3 regions of the Exiguobacterium sp. BMC-KP genome follow, and region 3 is predicted to be linked to each of the others. Evidence: predicted binding sites of a transcription regulator. Region 3 holds the regulator's gene; each other region holds the start of a gene.

Region 1 (6,897 bases), 760 kb from region 3:
CAGAAGGCATCAAACAATTTCTGAAGTTGACGAACATTCGTCGTGAGGATACCTTTGCATTCGGTGATGCTCTCAACGATCTAGAGATGCTCCGTTACGTCGGAACTGGTATCGCGATGGGCAACGGGCTTCCACAAACGAAAGCTGCTGCTGACTATGTTACGAAATCCATCCTTGAAGACGGTATCGCACACGGATTAAAAGAATTTCAACTCATTTAACAGATAGTTGTAAAGCTGAGGCATGCCTCAGCTTTTTTTAGTTCTTCACTTTATGAATCGCGCGCTCTAAACGATCGAGATCCTCGTTTTCGCCAATGACGACAAGGTAATCACCTTTTTCAATGACTTCATCTGCTTGCAAAGAGATCATGACGTTTTCGCCACGTTTAATAGCGACGACGTTCGCACCATATTTGCTCCGTAGATCAAGATCAATCAATGTTTGTTTTGCCATCCGATCACTGACTTTAATCTCGACGATCGAAAATTCTTGAGATAAGTCGAGATAATCAAGAATATTTGAACTCATTAAACCATTTGCAATTCGGACCCCCATATCACGTTCTGGGTGAACGATGAAATCCGCTCCGATTTTCCGTAATACTTTTTCGTGGTAGTCGTTCGTTGCTTTGACGGTAATTGATTGTACTCCGAGTTCTTTTAAAATCAACGTCGTCAAAATTGAAGCTTGAATATTTTCCCCAATGGCGACGATGACATGATCGAAGTTCCGGATTCCTAAGCTCTTTAGGACGTTCTCATCTGTCGTATCCGCAATGACAGAATGCGTCGCAATTCCCATGAATTCATTGACTCGCTCTTCATCTGAATCAATCGCTAAGACATCGTAACCATTTTTTGATAGTTCCCGGACGATGGAGCCACCAAAACGCCCTAGTCCAATTACTGCAAACTCTCCATTCATTTTCACAACTCTCCTTCACAATCGCTCTTCCTTAGTAGTGTACCCGATTCATTTTAAAAATACTATAAACGCCTCTGCGAATCGCAGAGGCGTTTATTCATCCATTATTTTGATGATTTTCCACGTACATAATCGTTATCGAACAAGAAGAGTCGTAAGATCAAGTACAACGCCGGAATCAAGAGTAAGAGTCCGAAGATGAAGACGACGACGAGTGCGGAAGCCATCGTTTCGTTAACAACCGCTTTGTTGATATCGATATATGGATACAAGATATACGGTAAGTGCGTATAACCGTAACCGAACCACGCCACTCCATACTGTAGCATGACCGCAACGAAGGCAATTCCGTAATTCTTCTTCATGTAGACAAGTGTCACAGCAATGAGGAAGAAGATGAAACTAGCAGCGAACCACCACCAGTTGCCGTTTAAAATATTTTCATAGTGCCATGCCGCTTGATTTTTCAATCCGAAGAAGACGAGTGCACAGACAAGAATCGTTGGTCCACTCCAGAAGAGCGCCCATTTACGAATCAATGGCGTAGCCCCTTCATCCTTCGCTTTATCTGCGTAGAATAAAAGGAACATCGCACTGATGTAAAGGACTGATACGATCGCAAGTGCTACGACCGACCAAGAGTAAAAGTTCGAGAATAATTTTGTTCCTAAAAATTCGACCGTTTCATTCGTTTTGCGAATGAATCCGCCTTGACTAATCGTCAGTGTCGTTGACATCGCTGCCGGAATCAATAAACCAGTTGCTCCATATAAGAACGTATAGAACATGCTGTTGTTTGATCCATAATTGGCGAATGCATAGAAGCTACCACGAATCGCAATCAACACAAGAACGATTGAGGCTGGCACGAGTAGTGCCGTACCGAAATAGTAAGCGGTATCCGGGAAGAACCCGACTAGTCCGACGAAGAAGAATACGAAGAAGACGTTCGTTACCTCCCACACTGGTGAGAGATAACGAAGAATCAATCGATTCGTCAAGTGATCCCGCTTCGTATATTTTGAATAAAAGGCGTAAAATCCAGCACCGAAGTCAATTGAGGCAACGATGAGATATCCGTACAGGAAAGTCCAAAGGACCGTAATTCCTAGTGTTTGAACGTCCAAATCGTTCCCTCCTTACTTGTTATCATCCACGAACATTGCTTCCCCACGAGCGTGGTGATTCTCAGCAAGTTCTTGAAGTTCTTTTCCAACCGGGTTTTTCTTGAACATCCGTAATAATACGACTGTACAAATCGTACCGAGCATCAAGTACAAGGCACTGAATAAAATCAACATCGGACCAACAGCCGTTGACGTCGTCGCTGCATCTGCTGTCCGCATGATACCGTAAAGCGTCCAAGGCTGACGTCCAATTTCGGCATACATCCAACCTGCTTCAATTGAAACCATCGCTAGAGGTCCACCGATGAAAATACCTCTTAGAATCCACTTATTATACGGATTCAATTTTTTGAGACGGAATGCCAAGATGAACAAGGCAGAAATAGCAGCTAAATACATACCAATCGAGACCATGATATCGAAGAAATAGTGAACGATTAGTGGTGCCTGATCTTCTTTTGCGAACTCATTTAAGCCAATGACTTCTGTATCAGGTGCCCCACCTGCAAGAATTGAGAGTGCATATGGGATTTTAACGGCTCCCTTGATTTCATAGCTACCGTCTTCTTGCTGATCAAGTATCCCACCAAAAATCAATTCTGCTTCACTTGTCGTATCAAAGTGCCATTCCGCTGCTGCTAATTTCTCTGGTTGGTATTTCGCCAAGTATTTCCCTGAGAAGTCCCCGACAAGTGCAGTCGAGAAGGCGAAAATTAATCCAGCCATGACCGTTAAGCGAAGTGCTTTTTTATGATACGCCGTTTCCGCTGCTGAAAGTGTTTTTTTCCGAAGCAGATGGAATGCAGCGATTGCCGCCAAGATGAAGGCGACTGTCAAGTAAGCTGACACGATGACGTGTGTCGCCTTCGTCGGTGTTGCCGTATTGAACATTGCTTTTAACGGTTCGATTTGTGTGAGTGTCCCGTTGACGATCTTAAACCCTTCTGGTGAGTTCATGAAAGAGTTGACCGTCGTAATGAAGAACGCTGATGCTGTCGCACCGATGACGACTGGAATCCCAATCAACCAGTGTAACCATGGGTTTTTGAAGCGATCCCATGTGTACAGGTAAATACCGAGGAAAATCGCTTCAAAGAAGAATGCGAATGTTTCCATGAATAGTGGTAGTGCGATTGTTTGACCTGCCACTTGCATGAGTGACGGCCAAAGTAGTGATAATTGCAACCCGATTGCCGTCCCTGTTACGACACCGACTGCTACGGTGACGACGTATCCACGTGTCCATCGTCTTGCTAATAAGATATAATCCGGATCTTTTCGTTTCAGACCGATGAATTCAGCTGCAAGTACCATGAGTGGTACCCCGACGCCGATCGTCGCGAATATAATGTGAAACGCTAATGTGAGCCCTGTCAACAATCGACTGAGCACTACGGGATCATTGAACATGTATATAGCCCCCTCTTCCTAAAACATACTTCTCTATATGGTCTATAACCGTATCATAGAGAACATAACCCTTTATGTCTGTTTATAATGTTTGATGTAACAAATTGTTCACATGTGCACGTGATTTTTTTCACAAAATGTTCGAAAACTCCTATTCTTACATATATAAAAAGCTTTCCCATTCTTGATTTCGAAAGGGAAAGCACGATATCCTTCATTATTTCATAAAACTTTTTAAACATACTCTCGGAAATAATGATCCAATAAATCGATCACGAACGGTATGGCCGATTCGTCCGGGTTTAATGTTGGTTGATGTAATCCAGAGGTCGGATTATCAACCCCAAGCCAAAACATCATCCCTGGAATTTCCTTAAGCATGAAACCAAAGTCTTCTCCTGTCATTGCCGCGTCACACTCAATATAGTTCGCATTCATCTTGACGAATGACGAAAATTTATCGACGATTTGCCGGTCATTGACGACTTCGTAATACCGATTTCCGAATTGTAAATCGATCTTGACCCCAAACGAAGCTTCGATTCCACGAATGATATCACGAACGCGTCGTTCAAGTTTTTCCATGTCTTCTCCATTGAGTGCACGCATCGTTCCGTCAAGAACCGCTCTACCGGCAATGACGTTTTCCCGAATTCCAGCATCGACCTTTCCAATCGTGATGACACTGCAGTTCATCGGATTGATCGATCGGCTGACGATCGTTTGTAGTTGCATGATGAGAGCGGCTTGAGCAACAACGGTATCAATCGTCAAGTGAGGAAACGCCGCATGACCACTTTGACCATAAATCGTAATATGAACTTCTCGAGCACTCGCGAATAAGACACCGGGACGACTGGCAATCGTACCGACTGGATATTCCGGTGCGACATGTAGACCATACATCTCACTTGGATGGTATTTTTCAAACAACGGACTTTTAATCATCGGTTCCGCCCCGCCCGGTCCTTCTTCCGCTGGTTGGAATAAAAAGACGACATCATCCATGACAGGTAACTCAACGATTCGTTGTATCAATCCTAACGCAATCGACGTATGCATATCATGACCACAGGCATGCATGAAGCCTGGATGTTCTGAGCAAAACGGAAGCCCTGTTGCTTCTTCGATCGGTAATCCATCAATATCTGCTCGGTAACCGATCGTCCGGTTTCCGGTCAATCCTTTCACTCGGACGAACACACCTGTTTCAAACGTATCATACGTGACACGATCTGGTGGATAGGCACGAATTTGTTCCAATATAAAAGCTTGCGTCTTAAATTCCTTGAACCCTGGTTCTGGTATTTTATGAAGCGCGCGCCGCATTTCAATGGCGTATTCCATCTGACTGACTTCCTCCTTCTTCTTTTACGATGTCCCAAAATGCTTGGACTTGTTTTAATTCAAGCATCGATTCCGTAGACAAGATCCACGTATCTCGCTTTAGTACTTTTCCGGATGAGGTCTTCAACGGAAGTTGCATAACTTCATTCGAGTGCTGAATCGTCGACTCAGGCAGGATTGCAAAACCAATCCCATGTAGCGCCATCTGTTTGCATGTCTCGATTTGATCGACGACAAGTGTCCGAGATGGTGGACTTGCGAACCGATCTTGCCACCATTCTAAAATTTCTTGATAGTAAGTCGAATCACTCTTGAACTGAATGAATGGTCGATCTGTTACGCGCAACTGCTCGATCGACGTCAGTTCACTATCGACGAGATAGAGCGGATCTGAGAACAGGCGCTCTTTGACACCTTTCCAATCTGGATTTCCACGAATGATACCGATATGAAAGTGCTCTTCTAACATATGACGCATCATCTCACTGGACCATCCTGTGACGAGCTGAACGCGAACATGCGGGTAGCGTTCAACGAATCGCTTCAAGACACGCGGGAGCCAGTACTGACCCATGATGGAGGCGACTGCAATCCGAAGTGTCCCATAGACGGCACCTTCTTCTGCCGTCAATTCACTTTTTAGTTCGAGTTCTTTTCGATTCATCTCTTTCGCGAGACCAATCACTTTTTCTCCTTGAGGTGTGATACTTAAGCCACGCGATGAACGGATGAATAGTTTTGTTCCCCAACGTCTCTCGATCGCAACAAGACGTTGACTAAGCGCAGGTTGCGAAACGAATAATCGTTCAGCGGCCCGCCTCATATTTAATTCTTCCGATAAAGTGATCAACATTTCCATTTCAGACACTTGCAATGTGAGATTCGACTCCTCATGATATAAGATGGCATTAGTTTAACACGTTAGAAAGGACGATACATATGACACGCTATCATTTTATGTTCATCATCTCAACGATTGCAACGCTCGGCAGTCTCTATTTCAGTGAAATTCGCGGGTTCATCCCTTGTCCACTCTGTTGGTGGCAACGGCTATTCATGTATACGACAGCCTTTTATTTGCTTATCTCGCTGTTCCGATCGAAAACGATTGATCCTCTATTCGTTCGCCTATATGTGCTAGCCGGTTTTGGCGTCGCCTTATACCATGTCATCCTTGAGCGTTTACCCGATGGGGAAGCATTATGTACGAGCGGATGCCTCATCAAATGGGTCAACTACTTTGGTTTCTTGACAATCCCGATGATGAGTCTCATCGCCTTTACATTGCTATTGATTTTAGCGTTCTATCCAGCACGTTCAAACAACGAAGCGTAAGAAGTAACATCTTTAAAGGACTAAAAGTAAGGAGAAGCCGATTGCGCTTCTCCTTATTTGTATCGTTTAGTATCATGTCCATCGATTGAAGACGCTCACTGCGCTTGAAAATGCTAACTCTGAGAGTTGCCCTGTCCCTTCACACCAATCTCCGACGAATGCAACGTCCGCATGGTCAGGAAGCTGCGTCGAAAGAGGAGTTTGTCCCATCTTCCATTTGATTTCTTGAACGACTGCCCGTTTGATCGTTCTTTCTGCGACGATACGCTTACGCCAGTCTGCGAAATGAAGGTCTAGCATCTGTTCGATTCCAGATCGAACATGTTCAATGTAACCCGGATCTTCTAAACGATCGTGCTCGAGATAGGCGATCGCTTGAAGCACTTGACCATTTTTCGGTGCAAGACTTGTATCATAATGCGATAAATCCGTGATGAAAGCACGATGCGCTCGGTCATAGATATAGGAATAAGGTGTTTGAATATAAGGCTGTAGTCCAAGATCATACACGAATACTTCTACCGGTTCATGACTAGCATATGGTGTAACGAATTGTTGTATTGTAGGCGGTGTCGCCATTTTTAGGATTTCGCGTGGCGGTATGGCAAAGATGATTCGTTCTACGGTCCATTCCTGCTTTTTTCGATCTCGAATCAGAAATCCTGACGTAGTCGACTCAACTGCTGTTATTTTCGTTTTCTTCAGGATTGATCCCTGATTTTCTAATATGATTCGTTCTAGCTCCTGCACT
Region 2 (6,897 bases), 1.6 Mb from region 3:
GTTCACCTGACAGGGTTTCACCTTGTTCTGTCATGAAGCGAATCGAGCGGATTGGCTGAAAGACCGTTCCGTTTTGTTGAAGTAACTGGACATCATCGTGATCGGCAGCAAGGAGATACGTATCATGACGAGCAAACTGCGAGAACGCAATCGTTGGTGCCTCACAGACTAAATCGTCCTGACCGATGCGAACAAACCGGAAATCGGAATAATAGAAAAACCAGACTTCTTTAGAAGAACAGACATTCAATGCATAGCAGTCATCGATTGGATACTGACGATTCTTGTACTGGACCTGTCCTCGATCATTAAAGGCAACAAGACCAAACGCTCCATTTGAGCTCGTCATCGCATCAGCATAGACTCCTTCATCAAAATAACTGACCCAAATCTGACTTTGTTCATCAATCTGGACATTCTGAATTCCATCGTCGAGACAATAGCTATCGAGTAAGTGTCCTTGGTTATCATATATAAATGCATTTGGCATCCATGACCCATCGATGTCGTCATCACATCGCGAGGCGACGAGCAGAAGACGACCATCGGGAAAACGATCGACGAATGAAAAATCTGTCTCCGATTGAGCAACGATTGTTGTTTTCCGCCACTCATCTTTTAATTGATGGATGGACAAAACGGTACGACCACGCGCTTCATCTAACGTCTTTTCGACGAATAGGATGTGACCGTCGACAGTGATGCCAGTCGCGACTGGACTGCCATTTCGATAGGACGCGGTCAAGCGACGTAATGGAAAATGAGCAAGTGGGGATGTGAGCATGGCAGGACCTCCTGTTTGTTTAAAAAAGCAGTCCGTCGTAAGACAGACTGCTAGTTGTTCAGACCGTTCGTTGACGGCGCTTAAAGATGACGTAAAGGATGATCAAGACGACAGCAGCAATTAAGACACCGTTCGTGTAAGGAGCTGCGACTTCCTTAATCGAGCGCCAATTCGTTCCAAGTGTTTCCCCGAGATAGAGGAAGAGGATTGACCATGGAATGATCGCGAGAACCGTATAGAGAGAAAACTTCGTTTGATCCATCTTCGCAAGACCAGCCGGAATCGAGATGGCGTGACGGACAACTGGAATGAAACGAGCGCCAAAGATGACGCCTTGACCGTATTTCAAGAACCAGCGCTCTGCTAAATCGAGATGGTGTTCTGAAATTAGGACATATTTCCCGTATTTCAGAATCAAGGGACGGCCACCGTAACGCGCAAACCAGTATAAGAATAATTGCGACAATAATCCACCGATGACGGCAGCGACGACGGCGAGCGGCCAGCCGATCGTTCCTTGAGAGATCATGAATCCACCGTATGAGAGGACGATTTCGCTCGGTATGATTTCAATCATCAACCCGAGGGCGATGCCGAAATATCCGAGATCGGCAAGCGAAAGCAAGATTTGGTTGACGACTTGAGATAACACGTAAGACAACTCCTTTGTATTCAATACATTCTTTTATTTTAGAGAACCAACGATGAAATGAAAAGCAAAAAATTGGAGACAATATAAAAGACGGATTCGCTGTAACCGCGAATCCGTCTCACAATTTATAATACAACCGCAGCGATCGTACCAAAAATGAGGAGTGGGATGTTGTAATGAAGGAACGTCGGAATGACTGTTTCCCGCATGTGATCATGTTGACCATCTGCATTTAGACCACTTGTCGGTCCGAGTGTCGAGTCAGATGCCGGACTACCCGCGTCACCGAGTGCGCCGGATGTACCGATGATGGCGATCGTCGCTTCTAAACTGAATCCGTATTGGATACAAAGTGGAACGAAGATTGCTGCAATGATTGGAACAGTTGAGAAACTTGAGCCGATCCCCATCGTGACGAGAAGACCAATCAAGAGCATGACGAATGCTGCAACGAGTTGGGAATCGCCCATCAACGACTTCGAGTTCTCGACGAGTGGCTCGATATCTCCCGTCTTACGCAAGACGTTTGAGAATCCATTTGCTGAAATCATGACGAAACCGATGAATGACATCATGCGCATACCGCGTGTTATGACGTCATCTGCTTCACTGAAGCGAACAAGACGAAGCAACAAAAAGAGGATGAGTCCTGTTGTCGCAGCAAGAATCATCGATTCCGTTTGCAGTTGGACGATCAAGGTCGCGATGACGACGATACCACTTAAGACAAGTTTCGTTTTCGTGATGACCGGAATTTCATAATCGTCCGGGGCGATGTCACGCATCTCATACGTCCGTTCTTTTCGGTACGAATACAATCCGATCAAGAGACCGACGACCATACCGAGTGCTGGAATCGCCATCGCTTCGATGACGGATGCTCCTGCTGTATCGAGACCATTTGCCTTCAGATTCTTCAGCAGAATCTGGTTGAGATAAATGTCTCCGAAACCAACGGGTAAGAACATGTACGGTGTTACAAGGCCAAATGTCATGATGATTGCAATCCGACGACGATCCATCTTCAACTGATTGAAGAGACCAAGAAGCGGCGGAATGATGATTGGAATGAACGCGATGTGAATCGGTAGAACGTTTTGTGAACTGATCGCAAGCAAGAGAATCGCGAACAAGATGAATCCTTTTAATTTTTTGACGGAAGCGGCACTTGCGTTACCACGTGAACGCACAATCAACGCGTGCGCCAGAGCGTCCGGTAAGCCTGTTTTCGAAAGGGCGACGGCAAACGCACCGAGCATTGCGTAACTGAGGGCGATTTCTGCCCCGTCACCAAGACCATCGGAGAACGCTTTTGTTGTCTCAGTCAGGTCGAGACCACCGACGAGACCGCCGGCAAACGCACTGATGACCATCGCGACTACGATGTGGACGCGGAAGATCGCTAAAATAAATAGTAAAAAGACGGCAAACAATACGGCGTTTATCATTCAGTAAAACCACACTTTCTTTTGTTATCACTGCACTATACTAAAGTATCTTACAGCCATGTTGGAACACTGTCAAGAGTAAAAGTCTGACCTCGTAATAAAGGGTTTCATGATACGCTTTCTAGCGTTCTGTAAGAGTCACCTTCTTTTATACCCTGAAGAATGAAATGAGAAGCGTTTCGATCACTGAAAATTGCTCATGTAAAAACGTGCCATCCTTCTCCGTTACGAGAAAAATGACACGTTGTCACCAAGCTGAGACCTATGAAGATATCTAAATCTGTTTGCGTTTCTTCTATAAGAGAGTGCTTTAGCAATCGACGACGTCGAGTTTACCAGTTCCCGGGTCGATGACGAGACCATGGACGTTCGTACCAGGCGGCAATAACGGATGGTTCTTCACAAGGCTGACCGAGTGGGCAACGCTCTCTTGAACCGACGTGAAACCACGCAACCATTGATTTAAATCCACACCAGATACTTCGAGTGTATGAAGAATTTGTTGGTCGATCCCTCGATCCTTCATCTCGCTGATCATGTGTTTAGGATCAATCGTGCTCATGCCACAGTCATGGTGACCAATGACGACGACTTCTTCTGCCCCCAGTGCGTACAACGCGACGAGAATCGAGCGCATGACGGAGCCGAATGGGTGCGATAGGATAGCGCCGGCATTTTTAATGATTTTTGCATCTCCGTTTTTCAGACCAAGGGCGTGAGGAAGAAGTTCCGTCAAACGGGCATCCATACACGTCAAGATGACGACCTTTTTGTCCGGGAATTTATCCGAAACGAATTGCTCATACTGTTTTTCAGCGACGAATCGCTCGTTGAAGGCTAGCATTTCCTGTACGACTGACATTCAAGTGTCCTCCTTTAGTGGTAGCTCTTAATATGTACCCCATATCAGAATACAAGATGATGAAACGGCTATCAAGTCAGGAAAATGCGAGGTGTGATAAATCGCACACGTCATCGTACATGACGCTAAATGATGAAAAAGAAGAAGTGACAATAGATGTAAACGCTACCAATGGTGTGAGGGAATTCACAGGATGGTCATGCACAAAATAGGAAAAAGGGGTTATGATTGATTTGTGAAGGAAAGCACAAACTATTGAAAAACAGCTTGGCATTCCTAACATAATGGTTGGCAAATCAAACTCAGATTCGTTCCACGACAGGGAGGAAACCACTCATGGCTGTGAAAGAAAAAACAAAATCGACGGCAACACCGATCGAGCAAGCAATCGGACAAATTGTTGAAAGAGGGCAACTTGCGATACAGGAATTAATGACATTCGATCAAGAAACAATCGATACGATTGTTCGGGATATGGCACTTGCCGGACTGGAACGGCACGTCGAACTCGCGCGTCTCGCTACGGAAGAGACAGGACGCGGAGTTTTTGAAGATAAGATGATTAAAAACATGTTTGCGACAGAATACATCTATAACAGTCTACGTCACGAAAAAACAGTCGGGATTCTAGAAGAAGATGTCCAAAATGGCATCACATACATTGCTGAACCAGTCGGTGTCGTCTGTGGTGTCACACCCGTCACGAACCCAACGTCAACGACGATGTTCAAAGCATTGATTGCGATTAAGACACGCAACCCGATCGTCTTCGCGTTCCATCCATCGGCACAACGGTGTTCCGTCGAAGCAGCGAAAACACTCCGCGACGCAGCCATCAAGGCAGGCGCACCAAAAGACTGCATTCAATGGGTCGAAGAACCATCACTTGAAGCAACGAAAGTCTTGATGAACCATGAAAAAATCGCGATGGTCCTTGCGACAGGTGGAGCAGGAATGGTCAAATCAGCGTACTCAACGGGGAAACCAGCACTCGGTGTTGGACCAGGGAACGTTCCATGCTACATCGAACAATCTGCGAAAGTAAAACGGGCAGTCAGCGATCTCGTTCTCTCAAAAACGTTTGATAACGGGATGATTTGTGCGTCTGAGCAAGCCGTCATCGTCGACCAAGAGATTTATGCAACGGTCCGTGCGGAAATGGAAGCACTCGGTTGTTACTTCTGTACACCAGAAGAAAAACAACGCCTTGAAGCACTCGTCATCAAGACCGATACATGTGCCGTCAACGCGGACATTGTCGGTAAACCTGCGACATGGATTGCTGAAAAAGCCGGAATCAACGTTCCGGAAACAACCGTCATGCTCGTCGCGGAACTCGAGCACGTCGGAGCAGCAGAACCACTGTCTCATGAAAAACTCAGTCCCGTCCTCGGTGCGTACCGTGTCGCTTCAACTGAAGAAGCGTTCATGATTGCTGAACAGATGCTTGAAATCGGTGGTCTCGGTCATACAGCCGTCATTCATACGACGAACGATGATTTGATGACAGCGTTCGGACTCCGGATGAAAGCTTGCCGAATCCTCGTCAACAGTCCATCTGCTCATGGTGGGATTGGTGATCTGTATAACGAGTTGACACCATCACTGACACTTGGTTGCGGATCATACGGTAAAAACTCTGTTTCTGAGAACGTAACGGCGAAACACTTACTCAACGTCAAAAAGGTGGCGAAACGACGCGTGAACATGCAATGGTTCAAGGTGCCTGAAAAAATCTATTTCGAAAAGAACTCTGTTCAGTACTTGCAGTCGATGACTGATGTCTCACGCGTCATGATCGTCACTGATCCAACAATGGTGCAATTCGGATATGCCGATAAAGTAATTCAAAACTTGCCACAGTCCGTCAGTTACCGGATCTTCGACCAAGTCGAACCAGATCCATCTGCGACGACTGTTCAGACGGGTGCCCAAGCAATGCGTGACTTCAAACCCGACTTGATCATCGCCTTAGGTGGTGGTTCGGCGATGGATGCTGCGAAAGGAATGTGGCTCTTCTACGAACAACCGAACGAAACGTTCTCAAACTTGCGTCAAAAATTCCTTGATATCCGTAAGCGTGCCTATAAATTCCCGACACTCGGTCGTCAAGCGAAGTTCGTCGCGATTCCGACGACGTCTGGTACGGGTTCAGAAGTGACACCGTTCACCGTCATCACGGATAAAGAGAAAAACGTCAAATACCCGATTGCTGACTATGCGTTGACACCAGACGTCGCAATCGTTGATCCAGAATTCGTCATGACGGTACCTGCTTCAATTACAGCTGATACCGGAATGGATGTCTTGACGCATGCAACAGAAGCATACGTCTCAGTTCTTGCGAACGACTACACGGATGGATTAGCGCTGAAAGCAATCAAGATGATCTTCGAGTACTTGCCACGAGCATATGCTAACGGGTCCGACGCCGAAGCACGCGAAAAAGTGCACAATGCGTCAACGATGGCAGGGATGGCATTCGCGAACGCGTTCCTTGGAATCAACCACTCGATCGCGCACAAAATCGGTGGGGAGTTCCACACACCACACGGACGGACGAACGCGATCCTGATGCCACACGTCATTCGCTATAACGCGTCACGTCCAACGAAACTAGCAGCATTCCCGAAATACGAATCGTTCGTCGCTGATGAACGGTATGCGGACATCGCTCGCTACCTCGGTCTTCCGGCAGCAACGACGGAACAAGGGGTCGAATCCCTCATCCAAGCCATTGCTGATCTTGGACAACGTCTCAACATCAAGATGTCATTTAAGGCGCAAGGCATTCAAAAAGCAGACTTCGAGTCAAAACTCGACAAGATGGCAGTCGATGCTTTCGAAGATCAATGTACGACAGCAAATCCAAAGATGCCGCTTGTCGCTGAGTTACGGACAATCATGGAACAAGCGTACGAAGGTATCTAATAGAGAAAAATACCATGGCACCAGATCGTTCAACCGGCTTCTCACTTTGAGAGGTCGGTTTTTATTATGGAAATCAGTGGAGACAGTCAGAGAAATGGTGGGATATAATGGCTGTTGAATGAATTTGATGTTTTTGGTTTCGCTGAAGCAGGAATATTCAAACATCAGACATAAAAAGGAGGAACTAGGATGGAGTCAAGGCAAGAAAGGAAACAAAGAC
Region 3 (6,897 bases):
TAGGTAAAAGGAGAAGATAGCAATGATGAATACAGGACTTTTAATTATTCGTTTAATCATCGGTTTAACATTCGCTGCACACGGTACACAAAAATTATTTGGTTGGTTCGGTGGACATGGCATCGCTGGAACAGGCGGTTGGTTCGAATCAATCGGCATGAAGCCAGGAAAAGCACTCGCAATTACAGCGGGTCTTGCTGAATTGATCGGTGGTTTGTTGTTCGCAGGTGGTGCTTTTCTGTGGATCGCTGCCATCCTCATCATCGGTTCGATGCTTGTCGCAATTGTTAAAGTACACGGTACGAATGGTTACTGGGTGACGCAGAACGGGTACGAATACAACATGGCATTGATCGTCATCGCCCTTGGCGTAGCGATGATCGGTGCTGGAGACTATTCACTCGCTGCACTCATCGGGTGAGGAAAAAAGGTGGGTCATTCATGAAGTTTGAAGCATCAACGCTTAGCGCAAAAGACAACTATAAATTATTGATTGGCAGTATTATTCCACGTCCGATTGCTTTCGTGACGACGCAAGGGGAAGACGGGACGGTCAATGCCGCACCATTTTCCTTCTTTACCGTCGCATCGAGCAGTCCACCACAACTCGTAATCGCCGTACAACGGACGGATCAAGGACAGAAAGATACGGCCCGTAACATTTTGGCGAAACAAAGCTACGTCATCCACATCGTCAGCGAAGAGATCGTCGATGCGGTCAATGAAACAGCTGCACCACTGGCTTACGGTGAAAGTGAGCTGAAGCGGACGGATTTAACACTCGTTGATAGCGACGCGATCGAAGTACCAGGAATCGCGGAAGCAAAAATTCGGTTCGAGATGCGCTTGACGCAACACGTCGAGCTAGAAGGTGCCGATCTTTTGATTGGTGAAGTACTGCGCTATCACGTCGCGGATGAACTCGTCGAGTCGTTCCGGATCGATGCGGCAGGATTAAAAGCTGTCGCGCGTTTAGCAGGGAACGATTATGCGACGATCGGGAAGACGTTTACGATTGCCCGACCGACAAAATGATAGAAGCATGAATACCTGATACATTGTACGACCCATCTTGAAGACGAAGGTTTCGATTCCAACAAAAAGGAGTTGAGATTCCGGTTTATCTCCCGGAATCTCAACTCCTTTTTCTCATATCGTTCATCTAATTAGTTGGTCGGACTTCAAGGTTGCGGATCGATTTCATTTGAAGAAGTCTCTAGTCCGTGGCGTTTACTGTATTGGTAGCCATCGAGCAAATAAAAGACAATGGCCAGTGCCCAAATGCCGACACAGCTGATCAAGAAAGCGATGATCGGTGAGACACTCCCATAATACGATAAGATCAACGGATCATTAAGTTCAACGAATAGCTGTGTCGTCAGGAGCGTACAACAAAGTCCGGAGAGCAGACTGACGAGAAGACCGCTCCATGTCTGGATGACGAGTCCGATCATGCAGGAAATCAAGAGGAACAAAGGAAGTGCAGCATTAAAGGCATCTGGTCGGATAAAGACGGACACATAATCTGCATACAAAGGGACGAAATAAAGAACACCGGATAGTAATCCTAAAATGAGATTGATGAAAAAGCTTTTCGTTCGCATCAGTGTTGATTCTCCCATCGTTCCATCAATTCGAGCAAATCGATATCAATCTGATCACGTTCTGCTGAAAGCGCCGTCGCTTTCGGAATATCATTGAAGACTTCCGGCTCGCACAGCAACTGTTCAATTTCCGCCGAACGTTGTTCAAGCTGCTCGATGTCTTGTTCAATTTGTTCGATTTGCTGACGGCGTTTCTTTTCTTCCTTTTGTGCTTCTTTATCGATCGTCTTCGATGCTATGACTTTTGCCGCTTTTGCTTCCTCGGCTTCGAGGCGAGCGATTTCTTCTTGTTCCGCCTTCTTCTCCGTGTAGTACGAATAATCGCCGAGGTACTCTGTCACACCAGCCTCACTCATCTCGATAACGCGTGTCGCGATCCGGTCGATGAAGTAACGGTCGTGGGAGACGAATAGTAGCGTCCCTTCATAGTCGACGAGTGCATTTTCAAGAACCATCTTCGAATCAAGATCCAAGTGGTTCGTCGGCTCATCGAGGACGAGGACGTTCGTCTTGCGTAATTTCAGTTTTGCGAGCGCGAGACGTCCGCGTTCTCCACCTGATAACTCATGGACGATTTTGAAGACGTCGTCACCGCTAAACAAGAATTGTCCAAGGACAGAACGAACTTCTTGTTCGCGCATCAGTGGCCATTCGTTCCAAATCTCATCGATGACACGATTTCGGTCATTGAGTTCTGCTTGCTCTTGATCGTAATATCCGATCGAGACGCCGGTTCCGAAACGGAAATCACCGACGAGGGGACGTAAGCGACCGACGAGGACTTTTAAGAGCGTCGACTTCCCGATTCCGTTCGGACCAACGAGTGCGAGCGATTCGCCACGTTGCAAACGGAACGTGATATCTTTTGAGACAGCTTCTTCATAACCAATCGCCAGTTGATTGACTTGCAGGACGTCGTTACCGCTTTGTTTTTCAATCGGGAAGGAGAGGACCGTACTACGCTCATCCCCATCCGGTCGATCGAGCCGATCAACTTTCTCGAGTCGTTTTCGAACGCTTTGCGCACGTTTTGTCGTCGTCGCCCGGGCGATATTTCGTTGAATGAAGTCCTGCATCTTCGCGAGCTCTTCTTGTTGCTGTTCGAACTGTTTCATTTCTTGATCGTACAATGCCGCTTTTTGTTCCAAGTACTTCGTATAGTTCCCCGTGAACTTACGACAGACATTGCGGGAGAGCTCATAGACGACATTGACGACTTGGTCGAGGAAGTACCGGTCGTGCGAGACGATCAGGACGGCACCACGATAACCACCGAGATAACTTTCGAGCCAAGCAAGCGTATCGATATCGAGGTGATTGGTCGGCTCATCGAGAATGAGGAGTTCTGGTGCTTGCAAGAGCATCTTCGCTAAAGCGAGCCGTGTCCGTTGACCACCAGATAACGTCTGGATCCGGCGTGAGTAATCGTCGGGATAAAAGCGCATTCCGTGCAAGACAGAGCGAATATTCGCTTCGAACTGATAACCACCAGCTTCTGAGAAGTCGTGCTGTGCTTGATCGTACGTCTTCAAGAGACGATCGTAAGCGACAGGGTCGTTCAAGATATGTTCCATCCCCATTTCGATTTCCATCCGGCGTAGTGTCCGTTCTTGTTCTTGTAAATGTTCAAAGACGGTCAGCATCTCGTTCCAAATCGATTCATTCGATTCAAGACCACTGTCTTGCGCGAGATAACCGATTTTGACGTCCTTGCCCTTCATGATGTCGCCCGAGTCGTGACTCAGTTCGCCAGCGATGATTTTGAGCAAGGTCGATTTTCCGGCACCGTTTCGCCCGACAAGCGCAATTCGGTCGCGTTCTTGTACTTCTAGTTTGATATTTTCTAAAATCGGCTCGACGCCGAATGATTTCGAGAGTTGGTTGACTTGTAAGAGTATCATTTCCATCCATCCTTCCACCCTTTAGTCTATCACGAACAAAAGCACGAGGTCGTGCGGAATATATTATTTGTGACTCTATGTGAAGTGGTTTACAATCAAGAAGAGTAGAAAGCTTTTTGCAAAGATTTGGGTGCCACGATGGATGTGGCCGAAGGGGGAACTGCAGGATGAATGGACCAGACACAAAAATTCCACAAGCGACAGCAAAACGGTTGCCGCTATATTATCGCTTCATCCAAAGTTTATACAATTCAGGTAAGCTCCGCGTCTCTTCTGCTGAGTTAAGCGAGGCGGTGAAGGTTGATTCAGCAACGATTCGTCGCGATTTTTCCTACTTTGGGGCACTAGGGAAAAAGGGGTATGGATATAACGTTCAACATCTTTTAACGTTTTTCCGGAAAACCTTGAATCAAGATGAGGTGACGAATGTTGCCTTAATCGGGGTCGGTCATCTCGGAACAGCGTTTGCAAATTATAACTTTTTAAAGAATAATAGTACTCGGATAGTCGTTGCGTTTGATGCGGACGAAGAGAAGGTCGGAACAACGACGCATGACGTTCCAATCTATCATGTTTCGGACATGAAAGAACAAATCGAAGCGAATCAGGTCGATGTTGCCATCTTGACGGTTCCATCGCAGTTCGCACAGTCAGTAGCGGATGAGTTAGTCGAGTATGGTGTGACAGGTATTCTGAACTTTACGCCTGCACGGTTGAACGTGCCAGCGAGCGTCCGGGTCCATCACATCGATTTATCGATCGAGTTGCAGTCGTTAGTTTATTTCATGAAGCATTATTCGCAATCAGCTGAAGGAGTGAAATCATAATGGAAAACCTTATCCCGCTCACATTAGGTATCGGACCTGCGAGCATCGGATTAATCGCAGTCGTCGCGTTGATCATCTTCGGACCGAAGAAGTTACCAGAATTCGGACGTGCTGCTGGTCAGACATTGAAAGAGTTCAAGAATGCCACGAACGGTATCATGGACGACGATAAAAAGGACGAACCGAAAGAGAAGTGATTGAATCATGACGGTTGATCAAGAGCAAAGCATGACGTCGCACCTTGACGAACTCCGGAAACGGATCGTCTGGTCGCTTATCATCGTCGTCGTCCTGTTCGCTGTCGCATTTCCGCTCGTCCGACCGCTCGTTCGTTTTCTACAAGCGGACTTAAAAGAGCTCGGCATCGGTTTGAATGCCTTCAACGTCGCCGATCCTTTAATGTTGTATTTGAATCTAGCGTTCATCATCGCGTTGATTTTAGCGTCACCGTTCTGGATGTATCAACTCTGGGCATTCGTCCGACCAGGACTTTATGACAAGGAGCAAAAAGCGACACTGACGTATATTCCAGTCATCTTCTTTCTGTTTTTGGCTGGCGTAGCCTTCTCGTATTTCTGGTTGCTGCCCTTCTTGCTTGAAGTCTCAACGGATCTCGGGAAAGAGTTAGGGATCGAACAAGTCATCGGGGTTGAAAACTACTTCAGTTTCTTGATCCGGCTGACAATGCCATTCGGTCTTCTTTTCCAATTGCCGGTCGTGACAATGTTCCTGACACGTCTTGGTCTCGTGACGCCATATTTCATGCGAAAGAATCGGAAATATGCGTATTTTGCGCTGTTCGTCGTTGCAGCATTGATTGCACCGCCGGACGTGACGTCACACTTGATGATCTCGGTTCCATTGTTCGTTCTCTATGAGATCAGCATCTTGATTTCTGCGCGAACGTACAAAAAGGTCTTGATCCTCGAGCAACAGGCAGAGCTTGAACGACAGGCGGATTTGATGCGTGAACTGAATAAATGAATCGTGAATTCCTCCGACGATTTTGGGAGGAATTCTTTTTTATGAAAGCGTTATTTTTATATTGATAAAGCAGTTAGTGATGCGTATACTAAAGATAATTCATGGGGGCTTAGCTCAGCTGGGAGAGCGTTTGGCTGGCAGCCAAAAGGTCGTCGGTTCGATCCCGATAGTCTCCACCAAATTCGTACACTTTAAACTCTTGAGGATTCAAGAGTTTTTTTGTTGCTCTCGAAATATGGAAATGAAATATAACATGACAATAAAAACAAATAATTATATAAAACAGACAAAACTGAATTGTTTATTTCCATCTATTTCATTAAACTAAATATACAGAATTTTCGTTTAACTGTTTTGTGAGTAGTACTATTATGGTTTTTCAGAAAAGGGGAAAAGAAGCATGAAGAAGAAGATTGCGCTTATGGCAGCCGTCTTGATGACGTCTTCCAACTTAGTCAGTGCTCAAGGAGCACTGTCTTCGCAAGACAAGGCAAGCGGTCAAAAACCTCAAGCCCTCTCACTAAAGAAAACAGGACAGGAGAAGGTGTATAAGCAGTCCGATAAGGTTCGTGTCGTCATCGAGATGGAGCAGAAGCCAGCCATTCAAATCGCACAGGCACAAAACAAGCGGTATAGCACATTGAGCAATGCCGAAAAAGAGTCGATTAAGGATCGTCTTGTTACCGTTCAGAAGTCAGTCAAGTCTGCCATCGCGAAACAAGCGATTCCGGTGACGTATAAAGAAAGCTTCACGACTGTTTTGAATGGATTTAGTGGAGAAGTAAAGTTCGGGGATATTCAAGATATTAAAAAGTTAGACGGGGTCAAGGATGTACATATTGCGCACGAATATGCGCGCCCGAAAGTCGATAAAGGCGCAAAACCAGACATGTTATACAGCAAAGATATGGTTAATGCAAAGGAAACATGGCAGGACTACGGCTTCAAAGGGGAAGGGACGATCGTAGCTGTCATCGATACGGGGATTGATCCGTCGCATAAAGATATGGTCTTGAGCCCGGAGACGAATGTGGATTTGACATCTTCTAAAGTCGAAAGTGCCAAAGAAACAAAAGGACTAAAGGGAAAGTATTTTACGGAAAAAGTACCGTACGGCTATAACTACGCTGATCACGATAGTGAAATCCGTGATTTAGGGGCAGGCGCATCGATGCATGGGATGCACGTTGCGGGTACGGTCGGAGCAAACGGGGATGAAGCAAACGGTGGTATCAAGGGGGTTGCTCCTGAGACACAATTGCTAGCAATGAAGGTATTCGGAAACGACCCAGGAATGCCATCTACATTTAGCGATATCTACATCAAAGCAATCGATGATGCGATTGCCCTCGGTGCGGATGTCATCAACATGAGTCTCGGATCGACGGCATCGTTCGTCAATGCGGATGATCCGGAACAACGCGCAATCGTCAACGCGATGAACAACGGGATTTTATGCGCGATCTCTGCCGGGAACTCGGCATTTACAGGACATGGTGCAGGCAATCCGTATACAGCGAATCCTGACATCGGTGTCGTAGGATCTCCAGGGCTGATCAGCCAAGCGTTACAAGTCGCATC

The links. The regulator Rex, encoded in region 3, represses fermentation and respiration genes when NADH is low (regulators of the CRP and FNR family bind a similar motif). The targets are predictions, from matches to a motif close to TTGTGAAATATTTCACAA.
Region 1: ADM98_RS13100 (cytochrome ubiquinol oxidase subunit I) is a predicted target of Rex. The motif match lies at 3,583-3,600, and genes of this name have one in related genera.
Region 2: adhE (bifunctional acetaldehyde-CoA/alcohol dehydrogenase) is a predicted target of Rex. The motif match lies at 3,980-3,997, and genes of this name have one in related genera.

Annotation. Positions count from the first base shown of each region.
Region 1 is NZ_LGIW01000015.1:1,389,447-1,396,343, forward strand. Features, by position in the region: gene ADM98_RS13085 (Cof-type HAD-IIB family hydrolase) at 1-221, shown strand, start outside; gene ADM98_RS13090 (potassium channel family protein) at 259-927, opposite strand; gene ADM98_RS13095 (cytochrome d ubiquinol oxidase subunit II) at 1,032-2,054, opposite strand; gene ADM98_RS13100 (cytochrome ubiquinol oxidase subunit I) at 2,067-3,464, opposite strand; gene ADM98_RS13105 (N-acetyldiaminopimelate deacetylase) at 3,699-4,811, opposite strand; gene ADM98_RS13110 (LysR family transcriptional regulator) at 4,795-5,685, opposite strand; gene ADM98_RS13115 (disulfide bond formation protein B) at 5,751-6,146, shown strand; gene ADM98_RS13120 (FAD-dependent oxidoreductase) at 6,219-6,897, opposite strand, start outside.
Region 2 is NZ_LGIW01000015.1:556,742-563,638, forward strand. Features, by position in the region: gene ADM98_RS08330 (hypothetical protein) at 1-784, opposite strand, end outside; gene ADM98_RS08335 (DedA family protein) at 843-1,436, opposite strand; gene ADM98_RS08340 (Na+/H+ antiporter family protein) at 1,562-2,881, opposite strand; gene ADM98_RS08345 (beta-class carbonic anhydrase) at 3,195-3,746, opposite strand; gene adhE (bifunctional acetaldehyde-CoA/alcohol dehydrogenase) at 4,083-6,677, shown strand; gene ADM98_RS08355 (hypothetical protein) at 6,867-6,897, shown strand, end outside.
Region 3 is NZ_LGIW01000015.1:2,151,448-2,158,344, reverse strand. Features, by position in the region: gene ADM98_RS16775 (DoxX family protein) at 23-421, shown strand; gene ADM98_RS16770 (flavin reductase family protein) at 442-1,035, shown strand; gene ADM98_RS16765 (hypothetical protein) at 1,182-1,604, opposite strand; gene ADM98_RS16760 (ATP-binding cassette domain-containing protein) at 1,604-3,505, opposite strand; gene ADM98_RS16755 (redox-sensing transcriptional repressor Rex) at 3,673-4,332, shown strand; gene ADM98_RS16750 (twin-arginine translocase TatA/TatE family subunit) at 4,332-4,529, shown strand; gene tatC (twin-arginine translocase subunit TatC) at 4,537-5,316, shown strand; tRNA gene ADM98_RS16740 (tRNA-Ala) at 5,420-5,495, shown strand; gene ADM98_RS16735 (S8 family serine peptidase) at 5,717-6,897, shown strand, end outside.